2 regions of the Oerskovia sp. NPDC060338 genome follow, and region 2 is predicted to be linked to the other one. Evidence: riboswitches for the same ligand, from Rfam matches in the RefSeq annotation. Region 2 holds a riboswitch; the other holds the start of a gene.

Region 1 (4,404 bases), on a different contig from region 2:
TGGGGCAGACCGTGTTCGCGGACGGCGGGGCGGTCGAGGTGTCGTCGACCGACGACGCCGGGGCCGAGCTCGTCGTGTCGTCCGAGCAGACGTCCGTCGTCCGCCTGAACGCGCCGGTGCTGTCGGAGACGTGCGACGACGCGGAGCTCGAGCCGTCCTAGGGTGCGGGGCGGGTTGCCGCCGGCATCACCCGGCCACCTCCCACCTCACCGCCTTTCCCAACCTCCGCCGCACCGCTTCCCCGCCGACCTGTTCGATCCACTCGCGCGGCCCAACGACGACGAGCAGCGACCGTGCCCGGGACAGCCCGGTGTAGAGCATCTCGCGCGCCCGGGCGACGTCACGGACGCCGTTGACGGCGAGCACGACGACGGGGCGCTCGAGTCCCTTGAACCCGAGCACGTGCCCGTAGAAGACGTCCTCCTCGGCGAAGAACGCGTCCCAGTAGGCGGCGTGCCCGCCTAGCGCGACCTCGTTGACCTGGGCGGGGTGCCGGCGCCCGGTCGCGAGGAGCGTGACGGCTCCGGGGGCCCAGCCTTCGTCGAGCAGGGCGTCGACGGCGTCGTCAGCGGCAGCGACGGCCTGCTCCGCAAGGACGTCGACCAGGCGCACGGGTGGTCCGTCCATGCCGCGTGGACGGAGCAGGTCCTCGGACAGGGCGCCGAAGACCTGGGCGATCTGCTTGGTCGAGCGCAGGTTCTCGTCGAGGGTGACCTGGACCAGCTCGATCGGCACGTGCCCCTCGCGGGGGAAGACGCGTTGGGCGTCGTCCATGAAGACGTAGAGGCCGCTCTTGTCGGGGTCACGCAGGCACCTCATGAGCGAGGGCCACCAGAGGTCGCCGAAGTCCTGGGCCTCGTCGACGACGACCGCGTCGAACAGGTCGGCCGGTGACCGCTGGGCCGCGAGCTCTCCGAGGGCGAGCGGAAGGTGCCGTTCCCAGTAGTCGCCGTCGTCGTCCGCGCCTGCTGCGGCGCCCCAGGCGCGCGGCAGGTCGTGGAAGAGACCCACGTAGGTGGGGCGTTCGCGCACGGGCCAGGTCGCGACGACCCGTTCGAAGTACCGTCCGAGCCCGCGCGAGTAGCACAGGAGGGCGACGGACTCCCCGGCGCGCGCCCGCCGTCGGGCCTGTTCGAGCGCGAGCCACGTCTTGCCGGAACCCGCTCCGCCCACGACGCGCAGCCGCCGGGCCTCGCGCAGAAGGTCGAGGATGCGGCCCTGGTCGCGCGTCATCTGCTCGAGCCTGTCCTCGTGCGCTGCGGCCGCGGCGAGGTGCTCCGCCTGGCTGGGGAAGCCGCCCGCGAGCGCCTCGACGACCTCCTCGAGATCGGTGTCGGCGAGCGGCCCGTGCCCTTGGCCGTGCCGGGTGATCGCGTTGCGCACCCGTTCGGCGAGCCCATGCCCGCGTTCGAGGTCCCCTCGGTCGACGATCATGTCGCGGGGCAGATCGAGCGCCGCCCAGTCGGGTCCGACGTACTGGTGCGGGAACGCGACGAGGTGCGCGGTCCGGGACTCGGCGGCGAGCAGGCCGCGGTGCCGCAGCAGCGCCTGGAGTGCGTGCCGCGCCCCCTGCACCTGCCCGACCGGGTCGATGCGGTGCCGCTGGTCCCCGTTCCCCTGGTACCAGGTGCCGTCACGCCGTTCGATGTGCCCGCCCTTGACCTCGATCGCGGCGATCCCGAACCCCGGCCAGGCGACGAGAAGGTCTATCTCGTACTCCTGCTCCTCCTCCTGGAGGCGCAGGCCGTGGAAGACCACGGCGTCGTCGGGCAGCTGCGCCAGGAGCGCTTCGTGGAGGGTGCGCTCGGCGCCCCCGTCGGGCGGGTAGGCGGGTTCGGTCGGGAAGGTGCGGGGCGGCATGGCTCTGGTGTACCGGACCTGCCCGACGGCGTCACGCCCCGCGGGCGGACACGTCGCCCTGGTCACGGCTTTTCACCCGTTCGCATGGCTTCGTGGATGAGCGCGACGGCGACGACGTCGTCGAACCAGGAGGTGGGCTTCTCACGGACGACGACGGCCTCGACCCTGCCGGGTTGGACCTCGATCCCTGCGCGCAGGCGGTCGGAGACGGAGCGCAGGTCCCGGGGCACGAGGGCTTCCCACTCGGCGAGCCGGACGTACACGAACTGGGGGTCGAGCGGTGCGAGGCCGTCGCGCTGGACGGCGGGGTGCACGGACTGACCGACGGGATCGATGCGCCCGATCAAGCCCGTGTCGAGCTGGAACGGCCGAGCCCCTCGCGCGACCACCTCGGTGAACATCCCGTGCCACCTTCGAGCGGTCTGCGGTGTCGTGACGACGGTGTTGCCCTTCGGAATGTGGCGCACGACGCGGTCGAAGGCCCCGGTCATGTCGGCGGCTGCCCGCTCGAGCATCGCGAAGACCTCGTGGCAGGTGACGCACGGCGCGGTGAACCCGGTCGTGACCCCTCGCCGGAGCTCGCGGGCGTTGCGCCGGCACACCACGCAGAGCACCGAGGGGACGATGCCGCAGCCTTCGGCCCGATCGAACGGGGTCTGTGCAACCGGGTGCCGGAAGCACTGGATGGGGAAGGCGTCGTCCCCGACGATCGCCTCGCATGCGTCCTCCAGCAGGACCTGCCGGAGGGTGACCTGGGCCGTGCAGGCGGTCTGGGGGCTGACCTGGTCGGGGGCGGGGTTCGGGTTGATGAACGGTTCGATCATGCTTCTTCCTTCGTCGAGGAAGGGGGCCGACCAGCACCGAAGTCCGGGCTGGTCGACGACCCTGCGCTTCCCGCTACCGATCGGCAGCGGGCGGGTCTTCCTCCTGGAGCACCGTGCGCAGAGAGCGCGGTTGCCGGACCGGCACGCGGAGGGCGTTTCGCCGGTCACTCTTGACCTGGGGCATTTGTACTAGAACCCCGTGGTTGTGCGCAAATCGGGCGACGGTGGCCCGCACCGGGGGCGGACCGTCCGTCCCCCGACACTGCGCCCCTCAGCCGCCTACGGTGAGCAGCGCCAGGCTGGGGTGCTCGCGCAGCGCACGTTCACCGTGGGTCCGGTAGAGCGTCATGACGGCCACGAAGGGTGCATGATCTCCGGTGAGCAGGAGCGGTTCCGCCTCGGAGAACTGGCAGACGAGCCCCCAGCTCGTGGGTTCCGGGAAGACGGCTGTCATCGACGCGTAGTCGAACGAGAGCCACCGGCCTCGCGTCTGCACGAGAAGTCGGTGATTGCTCACGACGAGCCTGCTGATGCACTGCTCACGCCATTGCTGCCGAGCCTTGTTCCGGGCGGCAGTGCGCTGAGCGCCGTTGGAGAGCGCGGTCACGGCCAGGCCTGCGGCGACGAACAAGGGTCGACCGTAGAAGAAGCCCGATGTCTGCGAGTAGCTGACGTCCGTGCCGTAGTACCGGGCATAGCCGATGGGGACGTCGCAGAAGTACTCCTCGTTCGCGTACGGGACGACGTCCCAGACGGCCAGGGTCGCAGGTACTTCTCCCGCGAGGAGCTGCTGGCGCAGCGCCTGGGCGTCCCGCCACCCGCGCGCGGACGCGTCGCGCCGTCGGATGTCGATGAGCTCGGCCGCGCGGAACCGTCCCGTGCTGCGCCGGTGATCGCGATACGTCGCGGAGGCCTTGACGACCGCAAGGACGACGAGGGAGATCGGCGCGACGACGGCGCCCAGGAGGAGCAGGAGCATGACGAGCAAGGTCGAGCTGTCCGTCTGTTCTCCCCGGTCGAGGGCAGCGATGCCCGCCATGCAGCCGACGTAGGCGATCGGTGCGAGCACGAGCGGCACGGCCCAGCGAACGTGCCGCCTGACCGCCCCAGCTTTCGGTGCCGTCCGCGGATCCTCCATCGAAGCCCCCTGCCTCGTCGACGGGCGTGATGGTCTTCAGCCCGAACGATCGGGAAGACTACCCGACGAGGTCGGCCGTGACCTGCCACGGACGTCGCTCACGGCCGCAACACCGCACCGTCACCTCACAGCCGCCCCTCCCCCGCCTGCGCGGCCGTGAGGTAGCAGTACCAGCCGGGGGTGCGGGCGCCGTCGGACTGGAACGTGATCTTGTTGACGACCCCGTTCCGGTTCGTGATGGCCGACCACACGAGCGGGCCCCGCGCCGCGTGCGCGAGGAGCTGCTCGACCGCGCCGCGCGACGTGTCGGCGTTGAGGAACACGTCGTGGCCCGCGACCTGGGCGTCGATGAGCTTGCGGCCACCGTAGGTCGCGCGGTCGCCGATGCTCGTGGCCGACGTGGTGTCGCGCCACTGCGTGAGCCACGCGACGAGCTCGCTCTCGGTGAGCCGTGCGGTCGGCACCGCGGGCGGTGCGGCCGGGCGCGCCACCGCGGGCGCCGGCCGGGCCGTGCGCACACGCCCGGCGGGCGAGCCGTTCCCCGCAGCCAGGTCGCGCTCGGCGGTCGTGAACCCCGCGAAC
Region 2 (4,404 bases):
AGCCCGAGCTCGGCGGCCAGGCGCGCCGAGTAGTCGCTCGACCCGAGCAGCCAGACGGTCGGCACGGACTCCGCGGCCGGGGTCGCGTGCACGTCGTAGACCTGGCCGCTCGTGAGGCGGACGGTGGCGCCCTCGGCGCTCATGAGCGAGCGGATGTCCTGGACGTGCTGGGGGAAGCGGTCGACGTCCGACGTGGGGCCGCTGCTGCGCAGCAGCGCCGTGACCACGGGGTCGCTGCCGGGCGCGCGCCCGATCCCCAGGTCGATGCGCCCCGGGGCCAGGGCCTCGAGGACCGCGAACTGCTCGGCCACGACGAGGGGCGCGTGGTTCGGGAGCATGACGCCGCCCGACCCGACGCGGATCCGCTCGGTCACCGAGGCGGCGGCCGCGATCATGACGGGCGGGGCGGACGCGGCGACCGCGGGCATGTTGTGGTGCTCGGCGAACCAGTAGCGCGTGAAGCCGAGGCGGTCGGCGAGGCGCACGAGGTCCAGGGAGGCGGCGATGGCCTGGGAGCTGGACTGTCCCAAACGGACGGGGACGAGGTCGAGGACGGAGAGGCGCGGCGAGGTAGTCATCGCCAGGTGCAACCCCGGGATACGGCCGGGGTATTCCTGGACCGTCCGCCGAGTGCGGTGCGGCGGGCGCCTCAGCGGGCGGCGAGCGCCTGCTCGACGTCCTCGATCAGGTCGAGGGGGTCCTCGAGGCCGATCGACAAGCGCACGGTCGTCTCTGCGATCCCGACGGCGGCACGACCGTCGGGCCCCAGCTTGCGGTGCGTCGTGGTCGCGGGGTGCGTGATGAGGGACTTGGCGTCGCCCAGGTTGTTGGAGATGTCCACGATCCGCAGCGCGTCGAGGAACTGGAACGTGCGCTTCTTGAGGAGCTCGGGGTCCGTGCCCGGGTCGTCGGCGCCGGGCACGTCGAGGTTGAACGTCACGACCGTCCCGCCGCCGCTCTGCTGGGCCTTGGCGAGCTCGACCTGCGGGTGCGAGGCGAGGAACGGGTAGCGCACGGCCGTGATACCGGGCAGCTCCTCGAGCGCGGTCGCGACCTGGAAGGCCGCGGCGTTCTGGGCCTTGACGCGCACCGACAGGGTCTCGAGCCCCTTGACCAGGACCCACGCGTTGAACGCGCTGAGCGAGGGGCCGGTGTTGCGGATGAACGTCTGGACGGGTCCCTTGACGTACTCCTCGGAGCCCAGGATCGCGCCGCCGAGCACGCGCCCCTGGCCGTCGATGTGCTTGGTCGCCGAGTACACGACGACGTCCGCGCCGAGCTCGAGCGGCTTCTGCAGCACGGGGGTCGCGAACACGTTGTCGAGCACGACGACGGCGCCCGCCGCGTGCGCGAGGTCGCTCACGCGGCGCACGTCGATCACGTCCTGCATGGGGTTGGACGGGGTCTCGAAGAAGACGACGTCCGCGGGGGTCGACAGCGCCTCCTCCCACTGCGAGAGCACGTGACCGTCGACGTAGTCGGTGCGCACGCCCCACTTGGCGAAGATCTCGTCGAAGATCACGAGCGACGAGCCGAACAGCGCGCGGGCTGCGACGATGCGCGACCCCGCACCGACGAGCGCTGCGAGCGACGTGAAGACCGCAGACATGCCCGACGCCGTGGCGTAGCAGGCCTCGGCGCCCTCGATGAGGCGCAGCCGCTCCTCGAACGTGTGCACGGTCGGGTTGCCGTAGCGCGAGTAGATGAAGCGGTCGACCTCGCCCGTGAACGCGGCCTCGGCCTCGGCGGCGCTCCCGTAGACGTAGCCCTGCGTGAGGAAGAGCGCCTCGCTCGTCTCTTCGAACTCGGAGCGGGCGTGGCCACCGCGCACCGCGAGAGTGTCGGGTCGCACCGAGCGGGGGAGCGGGCCGCGGCCCGAGCCTCCGGGGATCCCGGCGGGGATGCGCAGGACGCCGTCCTCGGCCGCGGCGCTCACGACTGCTTCCAGGGGAGGCCCGCTGCGCGCCAGCCGTCGGAACCACGGTGACCGGCGCCGTCGAGCGCTCCTTCGAAGCCCTCGAGGACGTTGTACGCCGGGCCGAGGCCCGCCGCGGTCGCGGCCTTGGCCGCGCCGATCGACCGCGCACCGGAGCGGCACAGGAACACGACCGGGCGCTCGGGGGTCACACCGGCCGCGGTGAGGTCGGCGACGAACGCCGGGTTGGGGCGGCCCTCGACCGTGACCCACTGGGTCAGGACCGGTTCGCGGCCCGCCGAGGACAGGTCAGGGACGCCGACGAAGCGCCACTCGGCGTCGGTGCGGACGTCGACGAGGACGGCGTCCGGGTCCGACTGGAGAAGGGTCCACGCCTGCAGGGGCGTGATGTCGCCGGCGTAGCCGTCGGCGGGCCGGGCGTCGGGGACCGGTGCAGCGGTCGCGCGGTCGGGGGCACTCATGGTGATCCTCCATCGGTCGTGGCGGTAGCACCCTCGCCCGTCGCCGGGGGGTTGCTGCGGCGTCATCGTGCCAAGTCACTCAGCCGCTCTGGATGGTTGCGTCGGATCGTACGCCACGGTGCCCACGGAGTGGAACGGGTGTCTCGCAGGGTGGGCAGGGGATAGGTTGCCGTGCATGGAGAGCTTCCCGTCCGGCCGTGAGATCGAGGATTCCTGTCGAGGGAGGGGGCTCGGTGCCTCGACCTCGACGCAAGCCCTCGCCCTCAGCGAAGGTGGTCAGGAAGGCGGCCCGCTCGAGGAGATTCTGACCGGGGGCAACTCCACGACCGTCGTGCGGAGCGGCGACACGGTCCGCCGGTCGGCCGGATCCTGGACGCCCACGGTCCAGGCGCTGTTGGCGCACCTGCGGGCGAGCGGTGTCGTCGAGGTGCCCGAGCCGCTGGGCGTCGACGACCAGGGGCGCGAGGTCCTGTCCTACCTCCCGGGCGATGTCGCGAACTATCCGCTGCCCGACTGGCTCTGGGGCGAGTCGGTGCTCCGCGACGCGGGCGCGCTCCTGCGACGCGTGCACGACGCGAGCATCGGGTTCCTCGCGGCCGCGGCCACGGCCACGGCCATGGTCACAGCCGGCGGTGCGGTCTCGGACGGCACGGCCTCCGGGGGCACCGTCGTCGGCGGCGCTGCAGCCGTCCCCGTACCCGCCGCCGCCCCGACCTGGCAGCTCCCGCAGCGCGAGCCGGTCGAGGTCGTGTGCCACAACGACGTCGCCCCGTACAACCTGGTCTTCCGCGACGGGACCCTGGTGGGCCTCATCGACTTCGACACCGCGAGCCCCGGCCCGCGGATCCGGGACCTGGCCTACCTGGGATACCGGCTCGCGCCCTTCGTGGCGGACGCCGTGGGCGAGGACGGGGGCGACGTCGTCGGGCGCCTGGACCCCCTCGTGCGCCTCGACGCGCTGGTCGCGGCCTACGGGCTGCCCTTCTCGCGTCGTGAGGTCCTGAGCGTGATGGTCGAACGGCTCGAGGAGATCGCGGACTTCACCGACGGCCGCGCGGAGGAGACGGGCCGGTCCGACTTCCTCGACCACGCGGCCATGTACCGCGCCGACGCGCGCCGCGTCGCGGCCCTGCGCGACGACTCCCCGGCACCCGCTCCGACCACCTGACGCACCCCCGTTGCCCACCATCCGAGACGCCGTGCCCACCGGTTGACACGCTCCGTGGGCCTCGCCCATCCTGGACACCAGGTCATGAGCGCCAGCGCAAAACCCCGGTTTGCTGGCCGGCAACCCTCCTCCGCGGCGGGGTGCCCCGGGTGACGACCGGGCCCCTCTCTACAAGGAGGGGGGCAAGCGCGGAGGGGCCGCAGGGCGAACTCCGACGACCACCGGAGGACGTGCCATGAGCGCACACGCAGTCATCGAAGCCCCTACCTCGTGTGCCGTGCTGCCCGTCGTGGGCAGCGACACCCTGGTCCCGCTCGTCGACGGGCGCAGCGTCCCGTACGCGAACCTCGACGTCGCGGCGTCGGCCCCTGCGCTGCAGGTCGTGGCCGACCGCGTCAACGAGGTCCTGCCGCTCTACGCGAGCGTGCACCGCGGCGCGGGCTACCTGTCCCAGGTGTCGACGGCCCTCTACGAGGCCGCGCGCCAGACCATCGGCGCGTTCGTCGGCGCCCGCGAGGACGACGTCACGATCGTCACGCGCAACACCACCGACTCGCTCAACCTGCTCGCGGGCTGCGTCCCGGCGCAGGCCGACGGGACGCCCGGCCGGGTGCTCGTCCTGGACGTCGAGCACCACGCGAACCTCCTGCCCTGGCAGCGCACGGGCGGTGCCACGGTCCTGGTCGGCGGCGCGACGGTCGCCGAGACCCTGTCCGGGCTGCGCGCCGAGCTGTCCCGCTTCCCGTACGCGCTCGTCGCGATCACGGGGGCCTCGAACGTCACGGGCGAGTCCCTCCCTCTCGCAGAGGTCGTCGCCGCAGCGCACGACGCCGGGGCGC

The links. Region 2 has a riboswitch for S-adenosylmethionine ahead of ACFWGN_RS15530 (rhodanese-like domain-containing protein). Riboswitches for the same ligand answer to the same signal wherever they lie in the genome.
Region 1: another riboswitch for S-adenosylmethionine. It lies ahead of ACFWGN_RS03910 (hypothetical protein); the one in region 2 lies ahead of ACFWGN_RS15530 (rhodanese-like domain-containing protein).

The regions. Positions count from the first base shown of each region.
Region 1 is NZ_JBHXCQ010000002.1:411,117-415,520, reverse strand. It holds gene ACFWGN_RS03920 (hypothetical protein) at 1-161, shown strand, start outside; gene ACFWGN_RS03915 (NERD domain-containing protein) at 187-1,860, opposite strand; gene ACFWGN_RS03910 (hypothetical protein) at 1,923-2,684, opposite strand; SAM riboswitch class IV at 2,743-2,860, opposite strand; gene ACFWGN_RS03905 (hypothetical protein) at 2,956-3,753, opposite strand; gene ACFWGN_RS03900 (hypothetical protein) at 3,948-4,404, opposite strand, start outside.
Region 2 is NZ_JBHXCQ010000012.1:87,197-91,600, forward strand. It holds gene ACFWGN_RS15520 (LLM class flavin-dependent oxidoreductase) at 1-578, opposite strand, end outside; gene ACFWGN_RS15525 (O-succinylhomoserine sulfhydrylase) at 650-1,909, opposite strand; gene ACFWGN_RS15530 (rhodanese-like domain-containing protein) at 1,933-2,397, opposite strand; SAM riboswitch class I at 2,404-2,496, opposite strand; gene ACFWGN_RS15535 (phosphotransferase enzyme family protein) at 2,573-3,565, shown strand; SAM riboswitch class IV at 3,646-3,760, shown strand; gene ACFWGN_RS15540 (aminotransferase class V-fold PLP-dependent enzyme) at 3,801-4,404, shown strand, end outside.